Regions from separate parts of the Ruegeria sp. HKCCD7628 genome, predicted to be linked through region 3. Evidence: riboswitches for the same ligand, from Rfam matches in the RefSeq annotation. Region 3 holds a riboswitch; each other region holds the start of a gene.
What was found. A riboswitch is a leader RNA that binds a small molecule or an ion and turns the genes downstream of it on or off. The one in region 3 is predicted to bind cobalamin.
Positions count from the first base shown of each region.

Region 1: it holds a riboswitch for cobalamin, as region 3 does, so the genes downstream of both, AC2TAD_RS05440 (hypothetical protein) here and AC2TAD_RS03475 (DUF1636 family protein) in region 3, are expected to answer to the same signal.
Region 2: it holds a riboswitch for cobalamin, as region 3 does, so the genes downstream of both, AC2TAD_RS13910 (DUF1636 family protein) here and AC2TAD_RS03475 (DUF1636 family protein) in region 3, are expected to answer to the same signal.

Region 1 covers NZ_JBWVBA010000001.1:1,094,595-1,100,323, forward strand. Annotated here, with positions in the region: gene AC2TAD_RS05425 (bifunctional 2',3'-cyclic-nucleotide 2'-phosphodiesterase/3'-nucleotidase) at 1-1,122, shown strand, start outside; RNA gene ffs (signal recognition particle sRNA small type) at 1,162-1,260, shown strand; gene AC2TAD_RS05435 (alpha/beta hydrolase family protein) at 1,299-2,156, opposite strand; cobalamin riboswitch at 2,293-2,512, shown strand; gene AC2TAD_RS05440 (hypothetical protein) at 2,595-3,002, shown strand; gene AC2TAD_RS05445 (protein-tyrosine phosphatase family protein) at 3,004-3,492, opposite strand; gene AC2TAD_RS05450 (DNA polymerase III subunit gamma/tau) at 3,626-5,377, shown strand; gene AC2TAD_RS05455 (YbaB/EbfC family nucleoid-associated protein) at 5,593-5,729, shown strand, end outside.
Region 2 covers NZ_JBWVBA010000006.1:83,368-89,096, forward strand. Annotated here, with positions in the region: gene AC2TAD_RS13895 (protein GlxC) at 1-502, opposite strand, end outside; gene AC2TAD_RS13900 (class II glutamine amidotransferase) at 504-1,397, opposite strand; gene AC2TAD_RS13905 (helix-turn-helix domain-containing protein) at 1,579-2,226, opposite strand; cobalamin riboswitch at 2,353-2,556, shown strand; gene AC2TAD_RS13910 (DUF1636 family protein) at 2,659-3,015, shown strand; gene AC2TAD_RS13915 (ABC transporter ATP-binding protein) at 3,015-3,818, shown strand; gene AC2TAD_RS13920 (ABC transporter substrate-binding protein) at 3,815-4,762, shown strand; gene AC2TAD_RS13925 (FecCD family ABC transporter permease) at 4,764-5,729, shown strand, end outside.
Region 3 covers NZ_JBWVBA010000001.1:690,595-696,323, forward strand. Annotated here, with positions in the region: gene AC2TAD_RS03465 (hypothetical protein) at 1-136, opposite strand, end outside; gene AC2TAD_RS03470 (NAD(P)-dependent oxidoreductase) at 1,068-2,060, opposite strand; cobalamin riboswitch at 2,172-2,380, shown strand; gene AC2TAD_RS03475 (DUF1636 family protein) at 2,466-2,840, shown strand; gene cobW (cobalamin biosynthesis protein CobW) at 2,842-3,897, shown strand; gene cobN (cobaltochelatase subunit CobN) at 3,901-5,729, shown strand, end outside.

The sequences.
Region 1 (5,729 bases), 400 kb from region 3:
TTGCCGGGCGCGTCGCATGAAGGGTTTGCGTTCGTGGACAGTGCCAAAGGTCAAGTGCACGGCAAGCCGGCTGTCATGCCGGGCAGCGCTGGGTCGCATCTTGGTGTGATTGACCTGACGATGAAACTTGGTGACGACGGAAAATGGCAGGTAGAAACGCACCGTTCACACCTGAAGGCAATCGCACCCGACTTTGTTGGCGCTGAGGTTCCGGAAGACCCCGAACTGTCGCGGATTTTTGCCAAGGCGCACCGCGAAACTCGCGCGCAGTGCAACACGCTCTTTGGACACACGTCGCATCATCTGCACAGCTATTTCAGCTTTTGCGCCTGGGATCGCGGTCTGGCGCTTGTGGCTGCCGCGCAAGCTGCAGCATTGCGGCAGCATATGCAGGGAACTGCCTATGCAGGGCTACCCGTCTTGTCGGCAGTTGCACCGTCAAAATTCGGCGGTCGTGCAGGACCTCGGTTTTTCACCGATATCCCACCCGGGCAGATATGTACGCGCCATGTTGCCGACCTGAACGTGTTTCCGAACGAGATGCAGGCCGTCATTGTCTCGGGCACTGAAATCAAGGATTGGCTGGAAATGTCCGCTGGCGTGCTGAACCAGATGCGGCCGGGTGAACAATCGGACCTTGTGGATACGAATCGCGCCGGACATAATTTTGACGTGCTACACGGGTTAACTTACGCACTAGATCTAGCATCTCCGGCGCGGTTTGACGCAGGTGGCGCAATACTTCATCCCAACAGCCATCGGGTTCGCGGATTGCGATTCAACGGCCGCCCTATCGACACAGATCAGCGCTTTGTTGTCGCGTTGAACAACTATCGCGCCAACGGAGGCGGGAATTTCCCGTTTTCCGAAAACGCGACCCGAATTCCTCTGCCGGTCCTTCCGATTCAACATATTGTACGGGATTACCTGTCGGGCGTCTTACCGATGGACCCTTTGGAAGAGGCACTCCAGCCTTTTCGGTTGTCACCCATACCCGGTGCCCATGCGCTTGTGAAAACCGGAGCGGCCGCTGACCAACACCTGGAAGAACTGGCACGCTACCGCGCCAAAGTCATCGGTCCGGATGCGAAAGGTTTTCTGAATATTCAGCTCTCCCTCTGACGGGTTGCCAAGCATGAACCAAATGCCTATATCCACCGTTGAGAGGTTGGCGCGGGCGAGCGCCTCGCCAACCTGGTCAGGTCCGGAAGGAAGCAGCCACAACGAGCCCCGCTTGGGTCGATGTCCAACCTCTCACTTCATCCCCGACAGTTTTGACCGGTTTAGACACGCAGCACTTATGCGATCAAGCGCGGCCATAGGGACGCGTTGCGACGCGCGAACGCGCCGATATGGCCAATGTCCTTAAGTCCGAATTCCTGCGGCGACAGCACATGACGCCGAGCGCTGGAGCCGTACAGATCTGCCAACCGCCAAACGGCTTCGGGCGGAACCATCTGGTCGTCCTCGAAAGTGAACAGATCGACCGGTTTGCCTTTCTCTGCCCAGGTTGCGGCAGGTAGCGTTTTTCCGATTTCTGGCAGATAATTTTGGGGTGCCGTGCACCACTTGCGCCACTGCCAGTAAACCGATGCAGGCAGGTCGGCCCCAAATCCCACTGCCTTTCCTGGCAGGTATCCAACTGTTTTTACCGCCAGCGGAACATGTCCATACCAGAACAAGGACGCCAACGCGCGATAAGGCCAAGGGTGATCACTGATTGTCACCAGCCCCGAACACACACAGATCATGCGATCTATATGGTCGATATCAGGTTGTATTGGCCCCAACATCCCTCCGACCGAGTGCCCTATGCTCCAGTGTTCTGCGTGTGGGTAACGCTGGCGCATTTCCGCTCTGGCGGCAGGCATGTCGGTCAGCGCCCAATCCGCCATCTTTACCCGCGATTCCTGCAGTAATCCGGTCAGTGAGTGGCCAAAGTCACGATAGTCGTAGGTCAGGCAGGCGATCCCCTGATCCGCTGCCAGCCAATTCGCGAAATGCTGATAGTAATCCCTCGGGACACCGGTCGCACCATGTACAACCACGGCGACTTTGGGATCAGTCACGGGCCGGTACAGGCGCGCCGACAGCATTGCCGAACCGGCAGAAAACCGAAAATCCTCGGTCAGGACGGGGGGTGTATCATCCAGCATAGCGTTGCTCACCTGATCTGAACTGTTCGGTTCACCCCTTATCCCCACTTCTTTGGCCGGGCTGAGTCAAGGGCGCATCAAGATGACCAAACGTCCACTTTGCGCGCGCGCCCGCTTGACTCAAAGCCCGCTCAACCGCTAGCGATGGCGTGATGGTTCTTGTCCCGTGTTGGGACAAGATGAAAAGGGAACACGGTGCGGTTCTGCCCGGTCATGCCGGAACGATCCAATGCCGCGACTGCCCCCGCAACTGTAAGCGGTGAGCAATGCCGAAATACCACTGGCCCGCAAGGCTGGGAAGGTCGGCAACGCTATGACCCGCAAGTCAGGAGACCTGCCATCAAAGCAAAACTGTAACTCGGGCGGGGTATCCGGGCGGGATTGTCAGCGCGCTGTCACACCTGATCTACGCCCCGTTCCCCGCGCGGAGGGCGCATTATGATCTGGAAGACAAAAACGCACCAATTCAGTGCAACCCTATGTCAGAAAACCGGCAAGACCTGCCCGGCTCTGGCGCAGATGGCACGGGCTATTGTGCAGGCGATGGAATCCGCAGTGCCTGCCACGTCGGATGACTTCGCGTTGGACGGCAGCGGAGAGCTGGGCCATTGCCCACAGGGCTGCATCGCCCGATTCCGCGCCCAGAAAGATCAAATTCGCATCTTCTGCGGCACTAGCACGGACGCCTCGCTCGACGCGTTGGATGGTTATGCGGATATGCTGTTCGGCCCCGATGCTGCGGCCCGTCCGGCCGGCCAGTTGCCAGTGCCGCCCTGTGCCATGCTTGAAGTGTCAGAGCTGGCCCCGGCGCAACCAGCACAGCCCCAGCAGCATCTGGCGCTGTAACTCAGTCCGGCGCGCAGGTTGCCCAACGCATCTGCCCGTCGGTTTCAACCGCACAGGGCCGCACGGCGCGCAGGCGGCGCAACGCCGCGTCGGACGCGAAGCCCTGTTCGACCATAAGCCGCAGGGCGATCATGCCCGACCGCCCGCACCCGCCCCGGCAATGCACCAGCACCCGCCCTCCACGCGCCAGAATATGCGCGGCAGACTGGCTGATCCGGGGCCACGCGGCCTCGGTGTCCGGCGACGGCGCGCCAAAATCTTCAATCGGCAGGTGCGTCCAGGTTATGCCCTCGGCGTGCAGGTCATCTCCCAGTTTTCCCGCTCCGGTCTGCTCCATCTCGGAGCTTGTGGTCATCGAAATCACAAGATCGGGCCGCCAGCGGCGAATGATATCCAAATCCCGCGCATACTCCCCCGCGCGCCCCGGCAGCGGCGACAGCGCGAAATGACCGGCCCCGACCTCGACCACGTGAATTGCAAATGGCTCCATCCCCGGCCTCCTTTCCACATAGCTTCTATGCTGTGCAAACTGACCTGCAAACCGAATTTCCCCCAAGGCGGCGGTGGACGCGGGCGGCGGGGGTCTCTAGGCTGCGTCGGAACCCGAATCCGACAGAGCAGATATGACCGACACGCCCAGCCCCGCCTATCAGGTTCTTGCCCGTAAATACCGCCCTGAAACCTTTGCCGATCTGGTCGGGCAGGAGGCCATGGTACGCACGCTGAAAAACGCGTTCGAGGCGGATCGGATCGCGCAAGCCTTTATCATGACCGGCATTCGCGGCACCGGCAAAACCACCACGGCCCGGATCATCGCCAAAGGCATGAACTGCATCGGCCCCGATGGCGAGGGCAAACCGACGACCGAACCCTGCGGCCAGTGCGAACATTGTGTGGCGATCATGGAAGGTCGCCATGTGGACGTGATGGAGATGGACGCCGCCAGCCGGACCGGTGTGAACGATATTCGCGAGATCATCGACAGCGTCCGCTATCGCGCGGCCTCGGCCCGCTACAAGATTTACATCATCGACGAGGTCCACATGCTGTCGACCAGCGCCTTCAACGCGCTGCTCAAGACGCTTGAGGAACCGCCCGAGCATGTGAAGTTTATCTTTGCCACCACCGAGATTCGCAAAGTGCCGGTGACAGTCCTGTCCCGATGTCAGCGCTTTGACCTGCGACGGATCGAGCCCGAGGACATGATCGGCCTACTGCGCAAGATCGCCGATGCCGAAGGCGCACAGATCGCCGAAGACGCGATGGCACTAATCACCCGCGCCGCCGAGGGTTCAGCCCGCGATGCGACCTCTCTTCTGGATCAGGCGATTTCACACGGCGCCGGGGAAACCAGCGCCGATCAGGTGCGTGCGATGCTGGGTCTGGCCGACCGGGGCCGAGTGCTGGACCTGATGGACATGATCCTGCGTGGCGATGCCGCCGGGGCGCTGACCGAACTTGGCGCACAATATGCCGAAGGCGCCGACCCGCTGGCCGTGCTGCGCGATCTGGCCGAGATCACTCATTGGGTGTCGGTGGTAAAGATCACGCCGGATGCCGCTGAAGACCCGACTGTGCCCCCAGATGAACGCGCGCGGGGTCAGCAAATGGCCGAGGCCCTGCCGATGCGGGTCCTGACCCGCATGTGGCAGATGTTGTTGAAAGCGCTCGAGGAAGTCTCAGCCGCGCCCAACGCCATGATGGCCGCCGAGATGGCCGTGATCCGCCTGACCCATGTGTCTGACCTGCCCAGCCCAGAAGAACTGATCAAACGGTTGCAAGACGCGCCTCCCCCACCGCCAAACGGCGGGCCCGGCGGCGGAATGACCGCATCATCACACGCCGCGCAGGCCCCGGTGGCCTCCACTTATGCGCCGCCCATTCGCGGCGGGCCCGGAGCGCCCACGGCCGCACTGGCGCAGGATGTGCAAACGGCATTGGCCCGCTACCCGAGTTTTGAACATGTGGTCGAACTGATCCGTACCAACCGGGATGTGAAACTGCTGGTTGAGGTCGAAAACGGCGTCCGGATGGTGTCTTACCAACCCGGTCGGATCGAGTTCACGCCAACAGATTCAGCCCCAACCGATCTGGCCGCCCGCATGGGTACCGCACTACAACGCTGGACCGGCAACCGCTGGGCGGTGACCATTGTGGCCAACGGTGAGGCGGCAACCATCGCCGAAATCCGAGATGCCGCCGATCTGGCGTTAAAGGCCGAGGCCGAACAGCACCCGCTGGTGCAGGCGGTGCTGGCTCAATTCCCCAAAGCCAAGATCAAACGCATCGAAACCCCCGAAGAACGCGCCGCCAAGGTCGAAACCGAAGCCCTGCCCGAGGTCGAAGACGAATGGGACCCGTTCGAGGAGGACTAACCCTCCCGCGCCCGCCACGGGCCATCGGCTGACGCCGATACCCCTGAGCGACCTTGGGCCCGGCAGAGCGCGGGCGTTGCCCGCGCTCTGCCGGGCCCAACGGGAGGAGAGGTCTTGCAAAAGACCGCGACGACGGGCGGGAGGGCACTGCCCCCTTGTGCCGCACGGGCGCTGTCCGTATCTAGGCGACAAACCGATTAGCAGGAGAAAACGTAATGCTTAAAGGACTCGGCGGTCTGGGCGATATGGCCAAGATGATGAAATCCGCGCAGGATCTGCAGACCAAGATGACCGACATGCAGGAAGAACTGAACAATCTGATGGTTGTCGGCGAATCCGGTGCTGGACTGGT
Region 2 (5,729 bases), on a different contig from region 3:
GCACGAATAGCCGCGCCTCGTACAATGAAACCCCCAGCGCGTCGCCCGCATCACCGCAGACCACCAGCGTCCCCGCTTGCGCCATGAAGGCGGACATATGGCCGATATTGCCATGCACCACAATGTCGATCCCCTTCATGGAAATCCCGCAGCGCGAGCTGGCATTGCCCTTGATCACCAACAACCCGCCATGGCCCGTGGCCCCGGCATATTGACTGGCATCGCCTTCAACGATCACAGTGCCCGACATCATGTTCTCGGCCACGCCCGGCCCAACAGAGCCTTCGACCCGAACGGTCGCCTGCTGGTTCATCCCCGCGCAGTAATAGCCGGTTGAGCCTTTGACCGTGACCTCAATCGGGGCATCCAGACCGACAGCGATGGCATGGCTGCCCTTGGGGTTCTGAACCTGCCACTGGGTCTGGTTTGTCTCGGTGCTTTGGGCCTGAAGGGCGGCGTTCAGCCCGCGCAGGCCCTGTTCGGCAACATCATAGCTCTGCATTTTAGTGGCTCCAGAAATAGACGGTTGCGGGTTCGGGTTCCCAGACGCGGGCATCCTCGATTCCCGGCAGGTTGACCAAGGCGCGATACTCGCTGCCAAAGGCCACATATTGATCGGTCTCGGCCATTACCGCCGGTTTGCAGGCGATGGGGTCGCGAACCACGCCGAACCCATCCTTGGTGCCGACCACAAAGGTAAAGAACCCGTCGAGATCCTCAAGGCTGCTTTCCAGCGCCTCACCCAGAGTGGCCCCGTTTTGCATTTTCCATGTCAGATAGGCCGCGCCGACCTCGGTATCGTTCATGGATTCGATCCGCACGCCCTCGCGCATCAGTTTGCGGCGCAGGGCGTTGTGGTTGGACAGCGATCCGTTATGCACCAAGCACTGATCCGCGCCGGTGTTGAACGGGTGCGCCCCTTCTGTGGTGACGGCGGATTCAGTGGCCATGCGTGTATGGCCAATCCCGTGGCTGCCGGACATCGAGGTCAATTGGAACCGCTCCGCCACCTCTCGAGGCAATCCAACTTCTTTATAAATTTCGATCGCATCGCCATCGGACATGATCCGTAGGCCAGGGCGCAATTCCCTCAGGGCCTGCCGCGCAGCGCTGACTTTGTCGTTGGCCACGCTCAGAACCGCATGAGTGTCATTGCGGCCCAAGCTGACGGGGCTGGTCAAGACGTCGGCCAAATCTTCGGCCAGAGTCTGAAAATCCGCGTCCGGATTGTCGGATTGCACGGTGAGCTTTGCCTGATCTCCGACAGGTCCATAAATCGCGATCCCGGCGCTGTCCGGGCCGCGATCTGTCATTGTGATCAGCATATCTGTCAGCATCGCGCCCAATTGAGGCTCGAGCGTTTTGTCCTTCAAAAAAAGGCCGACAATTCCACACATGTGTCAGCTTCTCCTGTGTTGAGTTGGGCAGACGCTAACACCTGAACTTCAGGTTATCAACAAAGGGAAATTAATATTCATAAGGGGAATATTTTCGGCTATCTATTTCCCCCGCATTCAAAAATCACGGAGAGCAACCCCGCAAAACCTCAGCAGCGGTTTATCAATCGCCGAATCGTGACTAACGCGTCTGCGGATATGAGATGATCGACAGGTAGCGGGCTGGCAGTTTGCGCAGCACCTCGGGTCCATGCGGTGCGTCCGCATCAAAGAACAACGTATCACCCGGCTCCAGCAGGTAAATTTGATCGCCGTGTCTGTAATCGACTTCGCCTTCAAGCATGTAGAGCATTTCAATCCCGTCATGCTGGAACGTCGGGAAAGTGTCGGACTCTTCCGTCAGCGTGATCAGATAGGGTTCGACCACAACACCACTGGCATTAGACCCCATATGACCCAAAAGGCTGTATTGATGGCCTGCGCGTGTCCCGGCTCTCTCTGTTTCAACGCCCTTTCCCGCTTTGGTGTGGGTTGCGTTTCGGGTTTCTTCATATCTGCGGAAAAATGCAGTGATCGGTGTGCTCAGAGCATTGGCCAGCGATTGTAGCGTCGTCAATGAAGGCGATGTGTAGCCGTTTTCGATTTTTGACAGCATACTGATGGATAACCCGGTCAGCCCCGACAATTCCGCAATTGTCACGCCCTGCTGCAACCTCAACGCGCGGATTTCACGACCGATCGCCGTTTCGAGGTTCTTTTCACCGGGGTCCCTGACCTTGTGGGGATCCTGAGAAAACTGAGGTTTGGACCTATCGTTTGATGCTTTCACCAACCTATCCTTAACGCCTTTCGCTTCGTCGTTATCGCCTGCAATTTTCTTGAAGGGAAACATATTTTCAAAACTACATTCCTGCGCAACCTCCGGTGATTTGTGTTGACCGGCGATCTGATCTCGGGCAGTGACGCATTTGATGGTTCCCTGGGGCATGCTCCAGCGGTGAAAAGGGAATACGGTGAGGTTTAAGTGCCAAGTCCGTAACTGCCCCCGCAACTGTAGGCGGTGAGCGAAGCCAATATCCCACTGACGTGAATAATGTCGGGAAGGGTGGCCAAGCCTCGACCCGCAAGTCAGGAGACCTGCCATCGCAACCGAAACCAACCCGGGGCGGGGCGTCCTGGAAGGAGGCTTGATGGTACCTCGTACGCCTTTATGCGCGACCGCGTTTCAGTACGGCCCCAGGGGCCGTGGAACAGACGCTTGATGGCCGAGCCCACTGATCATTTTGTTCTGATCTGCGCGACCTGTCAGGGTTTGGAGGCAGCGCAGCACATTGCGGATGCCTTGTGCCCTGAATTGCCTGCGGGTTTCGCAGTGCGCACAGTAGACTGTATGGCTGGATGCGATCACCCGGTCACTGTCGGATTTCAGGCCCTAGGAAAAGCCCAATACCTGTTTGGTGATATCGGCACCGAGCAAGAGCTGAATGCTCTTGCCCAATTCGCCGCGCAATACCTGGGCAGCGCAACTGGTTGGACAAAGGCCACAGACAGGCCGGCGCCTCTGATAACCAAGACATTGGCGCGCATGCCGGCGTTGGCTGTTCGAGGAGCTCGATGATGACCAGACCCTTCCTGCAGGCGCGTGGTGTAGCCTACTATTCTTTTCACGGTGACGTTCTGTTGCAAGACATCTCGTTCGACCTTGAAGAGGGGTCGGTTCTGGCCATTGCCGGTCCGAATGGCGCTGGCAAAACCACTCTGCTGAACTTACTTTGTGGCGCTGAAGCTCTGTCCGAAGGCGACGTTCTGGTGCAAGAGCAGAGCTTGAAGACACTGTCAGCGACGGAGCGCGCCCGAAAAATTGCCGTCGTCAGTCAGCAGGAATATCCCGATGGGCGCTTGCATCTGCGTGACTATGTGGCACTTGGGCAAATTCCAATTCGCTCGGACCGCTCCTCTGAAGATCACGCAAACGACTTGACGCGAATTCTGGACCTGACCGGCCTTTTGGAGCTTGCCGACAAGCGCATGGCAGTGTTGTCGGGTGGCGAACGTCAGCGCGCCCATATCGCGCGTGCGCTGGCGCAGAACCCTACTCTTCTGTTTTTGGACGAACCGACGAACCATTTGGATCCCGACGCCAAAGGGCGGATGTTGTCGCTGGTCGCTGGACTGGGGATAACCGTCATAATGATTGTCCATGACATTGTCATGATCCCCGAATTCGCCACCCATGTCGCGTTGATGAAATCTACCCGGCTGACCGGGTTTGGCCCTGTTTCCGAGGTCCTGACGACTCAACATGTGCGCGACACGTTCGGCGTCGACTACTTATTCTTTCAGCACGACGGTCGGATGATCCCCGCGCTGGACATACGAAAAACCACTGTTTCCCAACCCTCCAGGAGATTTCCAAAATGAAACATATCTTGTCCGTGGCTCTGGTTATGGCCATGGCGAGCGGTGTTGCTGCGCATGAAGTGACCGTAGACAATTGTGGTGAACCGCTGGTGTTTGAAACCCAGCCCGAACGGTTGGTCGTACATGACATGAACATGACCGACATGGCCTTTGCGCTGGGTCTGCAAGACAAAATCGTCGGCCTCACGGGCATCACCGGCTGGTACAAAACCAGTCCTGAATTCGACACGCTACGTGGAGATATCCCCGAACTGGCACCGAAATATCCATCGGTGGAAAATATTGTCGCGGTAGAACCCGATCTGTTCTTCGCCGGCTGGTACTATGGAATGCGTCCCGGTGGTGATGTAACGCCAGAAACACTTGCCCCGTTCGGGATCAAAACCATGATCCTGACTGAAAGCTGCGTTCATCTGCATAAAGACCGCCCCGAGGCCAGCATGGACCTTTTGTTTGACGACATTCTGCGGCTGGGCAAAGTCATGCATGTCGAAGACAAGGCCGAAGCGCTTGTATCTGGTTGGAAGGATGAACTGACCGCAATCGAGGCACAAACCGCAGACTTACCGAAACCTCGAGTGTTTCTGTTGGATGGCCCGGCGGACGCTCCGTTCACTGCTGGGAAATACGCAATCCCCAACGCTATGATAGCAGCGGCGGGTGGTCTCAACGTTACCCGTGATATGGACACAAGCTGGGGTCGCACGTCATGGGAAACCGTGGCAGCCGCGAACCCTGAGTTTTTAGTGCTGTTGGATTATCAAACCGGAAAAGGAGCGGCGGATACGTTCAGGTTTCTGCAAGAACATCCTGTTATGTCACAAACCGACGCGGTCAAAAACGAGCGCTGGATCGGTTTGCGGTACGAAGAATTGACGCCGGGACCGGCCAACATTCAGGCCATCGCAAAATTGGCAGCAGCCATGCGCACGGGTCTGAACTGAATTGGGCCGTCTGGGGCTGACACTTTTGATGGGGGTGGCCATTCTGGCCGCCCTTCTTCTGGTTTCGACAATCTACGGAACCACATCCATTCCTCTGTCCGATACGGTCTCAGCTATTCTGCTCGGCGCTGGTGTGATCGAGGGAGACATGTCACCACTTCACCGCATCGTTTTCGACCTGCGCCTGCCCCGCGCGCTTTTTGCCGCCGTGATCGGCGCTGGTCTCGGAGTTGTTGGAGTTGTGCTGCAAACGACTACGCGAAACGATCTGGCCGACCCGTTCCTGTTCGGTCTTTCCTCTGGTGCGGCGGCGGGGGCAGTGTTCGTCATTACGGTGACTGGTGACATACTGGGGTTCTGGACTTTGCCGATAGCAGCATTTTGTGGGGGTCTCGTGGCCTCGGGCATTGTGCTGGCTCTTGTCCACGGGCTGCGAACCAGTGCACCGGAAAAGCTCATCCTGGCTGGGCTTGCCGTGTCGTTTCTGTTCTCGGCGTTGACTAATTACCTGATTTTCGCAGGCGACAACCGTGCTGCGCATTCTGTCATCTTCTGGATGCTGGGCGGATTGGGTCTGGCGCGTTGGGAAACCTTTCCGCTCGTCTGCGCGGGTTTGATCCTAATTCTGGCCTATTCACTATATCGCAGCCGTTGGCTGGACGCCTTGTTGACCGGTGACATGACAGCGTCGACACTGGGTGTCCCGGTCCAGTCGCTGCGGTTCAAGATGTTCTTTGTTGCCGCTTTGGCTACGGCTGTATTTGTCTCAGTCGCCGGGGTGATCGGGTTCGTCGGGCTGATGGTTCCGCATATCGCGCGCGGAATTGCCGGACCACTGCACACCCACTTAATCCCTGCGGCCGCGGTGGTCGGCGCTGTTCTGCTGACCGGGTCCGATATCCTCAGCAGGCTGCTGCTGGCCCCGCAAGAACTGCCGGTCGGCATAGTGACCACCTCGTTAGGGTCC
Region 3 (5,729 bases):
ACGCTTCCGGTGCCAGATTGCGTATCTCATCCATAAAGGTCGGCGTGACGACGCGGTCCTGACCACGTTTGCTTTTCTGACCAGCCGCCGCCGCACGCGGGTCGCCTTTTACAAAAGTACCGCCTGACTTCGCCAAGCCGTTATCCCCCACATAAAGGACGTTAAAAACACGTTAGGAACGCGTTATCCCGTCATAGCATGTGCATAGACTGGAAAGAATACAATTAAACCACTGATAACAAATAAAACATACCAGATTGCAAATCCGTGTACACCGGTTCGATTCCGGTACTCGCCTCCATTTTATTCTAAATCATTGACTTAGCCCTGTGGTGCTCGGGTGTGACACAAAGTGGGACACACCTACGATGAAATTGTCATCCTATCTAACCCTCTCAAGACATGGCGTTTATTACTCCCGGTGGCCAATCCCTCCGTCCATAGAACAAAAGCGAACATCTGTAAAAATATCGCTGCTTTAGCGAAAACTACTGGGTTGCCCTCTGCAACGCCCACGTCCTCCGGGATGGATTAAAAACCATAAGTGACAATCTGGATAGCCGAGTGCGCCATTGAACTCAGGGCAACGCTGCGCGCGTTGGCGTGCGCCGATTGATGTTAGGCTTACCGCTTTCAAGCGAAAGTCACAAATACGGTCTTTGATCTGAAAAAAGGACGCTGACTTTCACTAAGACACAAGCGTTTTTCGATGTGCGACTGGAAAAAAGCAACTTGGCATACATGCTTGCACGACCTTGTAATCGCGAAGTAAGCAGGCGAAATCCTACTGAACGCATAGGCATGAACCAAGCGGGCAGTACCGGATCTACGGAAAACGGGCGGCTCGCGGGAATGCAAGCTCGAAACTTGCGACATGATTGGCACTTAGTATCTGAACAGGTTTTCCTAGGGTTTGTCTATTGACGATACTTAGGTTTATCCGCACACAAATTGACTGTTGCCCCGGTGGTTCAGGTAGTTCAGTGACCTGAAAAAGTGGCAGCGAGCCCAACACTCGCCGCCTCTTTTCCAAGCCGGGCAAAGCGTTTTCGCGCAGTGCAATTGCGTCATTCGGCCCGACGTCCCTGAGGAATAACCTCGTATCCGGACGCTTCCGGCTCGTAGTCTTCCATTTCGGACGGGAAGCCGGGGGCCGTGATATCCAGCCCGGTGGCCTCTTCCAACCGCTTGATAATATTAGGTGATAACTCTCGGTCGCCATAGCGGGCGATGCCGTCGTCAAAGATACGCATCATCACCGGGTTGATCTCGAGCGGCACCCCCGCCCGGTCCGCCACATCCTGAAACAGGCCAATGTCCTTTTTCACCAAATCCATCGTGAACGAAATGTCCCGCGAGCCGTTCAGAATGACTTGGCTTTCGGTTTCATGCACGAAGGATGTCCCGGATGAGATCTTGATTGCCTCGTATGTGGTGTTCAGATCCATCCCGGCGGCTTTGGCGGTCACAAGTGCTTCTGCGCAGGTGATCAGGTTGGCGGTGGCGAGGTAATTGGTCAGCACTTTCAACACCGAAGCGGTCCCTAGGTCACCGGTATGCAGAACCCGTCGGCCCATGGTGGTCAGAAAGGGCAGTATGCGCTCGAATGTGGCCCGGTCGCAGCCCGCGAAGATCGAGATATTGCCCGTCGCGGCGCGATGACAGCCACCCGATACAGGACAGTCTACCGCTGCGCCGCCACGTTCGATCACCTGGGCGCCCAATCGCTTGACTTCAGCTTCATCAGTGGTGGACATCTCCATCCAGATTTTGCCGGGGCTGACCTCAGGCAGCATCTCCTGCATCACCGCGTCCGAAGCGGCAGGCGATGGCAGGCAAGTAATAACCGCGTCGCAATCGCGCATCAGCTGGGCCGGGCTTTCGGCGGCCTTGGCCCCCTGTGACACGAAGCCGTCGACGAGGTCAGAGTTCAAATCATGTACCGTCAGTTCGATCCCGTTGCGCAGCAAAGACCCTGACAGTTTGCCGCCCACATTGCCCAAGCCGATAAAGCCCACCTTCATGCGATACACCTCCTTTTTTGGCGTCGTTTTGTTCATGGCACCATGCCGCCCCACCCAAAGTCATGCCGCCCAGCGACGCTGTCAGGTCGCTTTTAACCCGAGGTGCGAAAGATGTTTGCGACTCGCTTGACAAGGGCCTGCCCGGTGCCGCATGTCCGATCCGTTGGTGTCCATCTGCAGATGGATGAAAAGGGAATGCGTCAGCGGGTCATCCGTCAAACGCAGCCGCCCCCGCGACCGTGACCGGAGAGGGTGCCCAAGCCACTGGCCAACAAGGCCGGGAAGGCGGGTCATCCGACAGGGTAACCGCCCTGAAATCCGCAAGCCGGGAGACCTGCCAGCACCCGCGATTGAAACCGGACGGGGTGTTCCGGTGCCGGGTCACGCACGACCCGCATGAAACCCCGTCCCCCACGATGAGGATTTAGGGGGATGAGAGACATGACCGAAACCGCTCCGGTCGAGCTGCTGGTTTGCACCACCTGCCGCCGCGGCCTACCCATTGAAGATGACGCCCAACGCCCAGGCACGTTGCTGCACAAGGCGTTGGAACAGGCTGAACTGCCCGAGGGCGTGGCGCTGAAGGCTGTTGAATGCCTGTCGAATTGCGATCAGGGCTGTTCCATCGTGCTGCGCGGCGGGCCGGAACGCTGGACCTTTGTTTATGAGAACCTGAACGAAGTCGATCATGTCGACGTGATCGTAGACGGTGCCACCAAGTATCTGGCCACCGAAGACGGTCTGGTCAAATGGCGCGAGCGCCCCGAACATTTCCGCAAAAACTGCGCCTCGCGTATTCCCCCGATTGGAGCCTGACATGTCCACTTTGGAAAAACTCCCCGTTACTGTGATCACCGGCTTTTTGGGTTCGGGCAAGACCACGCTGGTGCGACACCTGATGCAGAACCCGCAGGGCAAGCGTCTGGCCGTTGTGGTCAACGAGTTTGGCGATGTCGGCGTGGACGGCGATATCCTGAAATCCTGCGCCATCCCCGATTGCCCGGCGGAAAACATCATGGAACTGGCCAATGGCTGCATTTGCTGCACCGTGGCCGATGATTTCATCCCCACGATCGAGGCGCTGATGGCGCTGGAGCCGCGCCCCGAGCATATCCTGATCGAAACCTCTGGTCTGGCGCTGCCCAAGCCGCTGCTGAAAGCGTTCGACTGGCCCGATATCCGATCCAAGATCACCGTTGACGGCGTGATAGCGCTGGCCGACGCCGAGGCCGTTGCCGCCGGTCGCTTTGCCCCGAATGTCGCGGCGGTGGATGCCCAGCGTCTGGCCGACGATTCCATCGACCACGAAACGCCTCTGTCCGAGGTGTTCGAGGATCAGATCTCCTGCGCCGACATCATCCTGCTGACCAAGCCTGATCTGGCCGGCCCCGAAGGTGTCGCCAAAGCCAAAGAGATCATCGCCGCAGAGGCCCCGCGCCCTCTGCCGGTCGTCGAAGTGGCCGAAGGCGTTGTGGACGTGCGCGTCGTGCTGGGTCTTGAGGCTGCCGCCGAGGATGACATGGAGGCGCGGCCCAGCCATCACGATGGCCACCATGATCACGAGCACGATGATTTCGAAAGCATCATCGTCGAGCTGCCGGAACAGACCGACCCGGCCGATCTGGTCGCGAAAATCGAACGTCTGGCCAAGGAACTGAACATCCTGCGCGTCAAAGGCTATGCCGCTGTTCAGGGCAAGCCAATGCGCCTTCTGGTTCAGGCTGTGGGCGCGCGCGTGCGTCATCAGTACGACCGTCCGTGGCAGCCCGGCGAAGAGCGCCGTTCGCGTCTGGTGGTGATTGCCGAGCATGACGACATCAAAGAGGCTGAAATCCGCGACATCCTCGCGGGCGTCACCGAGGCTGCCGAGTAAACCATGCACGTCGTCTTCCGCGAAAGCCACGGGTTAGAGGAATCCGAAACACCAACCGATCTGGGCCAGAGCCCGGCGGATTTGGTGGTGCTGTCGTTCTCAGACAGCGACCTTGGTGCTTTCGCGGCAGGCTGGCATCGCGGCGGCGGGCCCGAGGGTCGGATGCCGACCTTGCGGCTGGCCAATCTGACGGCACTGAAACATCCCCTCTCGGTGGATACCTATGTCGAGCAGACGCTGGAGGGCGCCAAGGGCATCCTGATCCGACTGATCGGCGGGGTGCCCTATTGGTCCTACGGACTGCAGCAGGTTCTATCGCTTGCGCAGACCAAAGGGATTGCTGTGGCCGTGCTGCCCGCCGACGGGCGCGAGGATACGCGGCTGGATGACTATTCGACCCTGCCCGTCTCCACCCTGCGCCGCTTGGCGCATCTTTGCGACACCGGTGGCGAGGTTGCAGCACAAGCCGCTTTGGCGCAGATGGCATTGGCAGCTGGTCTGTATGCGGGCCCGGTGATGGGCACCAAGTCCTTGCCCGACTGCGGCGCATGGTGCCCGGACCGCGGCGTGATCCCGGCGGAACAGGCGTTTTCCGGGGATGCGAAACGCATCCTCGTCACCTTCTACCGCGCTTATCTGACATCCGCCGACACCGCCCCCGTGGCCGCCCTAATCCGCAGTCTGCGCGCACGTGGATTTGAAGCCGTGGGGCTCTTCGCCCCCTCTCTGAAAGCCCCGGCTGCTGCCGACTGGCTGCGCGACACCATCGTATCGCTGGCCCCATCCGCGATCATCAACGCCACGTCCTTCTCAGGCAAAGGCGCGTCTGGCACCTCGCCCTTAGATGCTGCGAATGTGCCCGTCTTCCAAGTCGCACTGGCCACTTCGCGCCGCAAAGCCTGGGCCGAAGCGGAACGCGGCCTCTCGCCCGCCGACCTCGCCATGCATGTGGTGCTGCCCGAGGTGGACGGGCGGATTTCAGCAGGCATCGCCTCGTTCAAGGAGCCGGGCAAGCGCGACCAGCATCTGGAATATTCCCGCTTTGCCCACCGGGCCGAAGAGGAACGGATCGAGGCCATCCTTGACCGTGTTACCGGCTGGCTGAACTTGCAAGACAAACCCAAATCCGATCAGGTGCCCGCGCTGGTTCTGTCCACCTATCCCGGCAAAGACTGGCAGATGGCCCATGCGGTCGGTCTGGACGCGCTGGCCTCGGCCGAGGCAATGCTGTCCGACCTACAGGCCGAGGGCTATGACACCGCCCCTGCCGAACCGATTTCTGAAACTCTGTTGGACGCGCGGATCGCATGGCCCCTTGCCGACTATCAGGCCGCGCTGGCCGACCTACCCGAACAGCTACGCACCGACCTGCAAACCGTCTGGGGTGCGCCCGAGAGTGATCCCGCTTTCGCGGATGGTGCCTTCCACTTCACCGCGCTGCGCCGGAGCAAAGTTCTGGTCGCACTGCAACCCGAGCGCGGCGCGCCCGAGCTGCGCGATGACAACTATCACGACCTGTCACGCACCCCGCGCCACAGCTATGTCGCCTTCTACCTGTGGCTGCGCAAAAGCCTGCGCACCGACGCGCTGATCCATATCGGTGCCCATGGCACGTTGGAATGGCTGCCCGGCAAATCCGTCGCGCTCTCAGCCGATTGCTGGCCCGAAGCGCTTATCCGCGATCTGCCGGTGATCTACCCTTTCATCGTCAATGACCCCGGCGAGGCCGCGCAAGCCAAGCGTCGGATCGGAGCCGTCACACTGGGCCACATCCCGCCCGCTTTGAAAGAAAGCGGTACACCGGATCGGATGGTACGGCTGGAGTCCCTGCT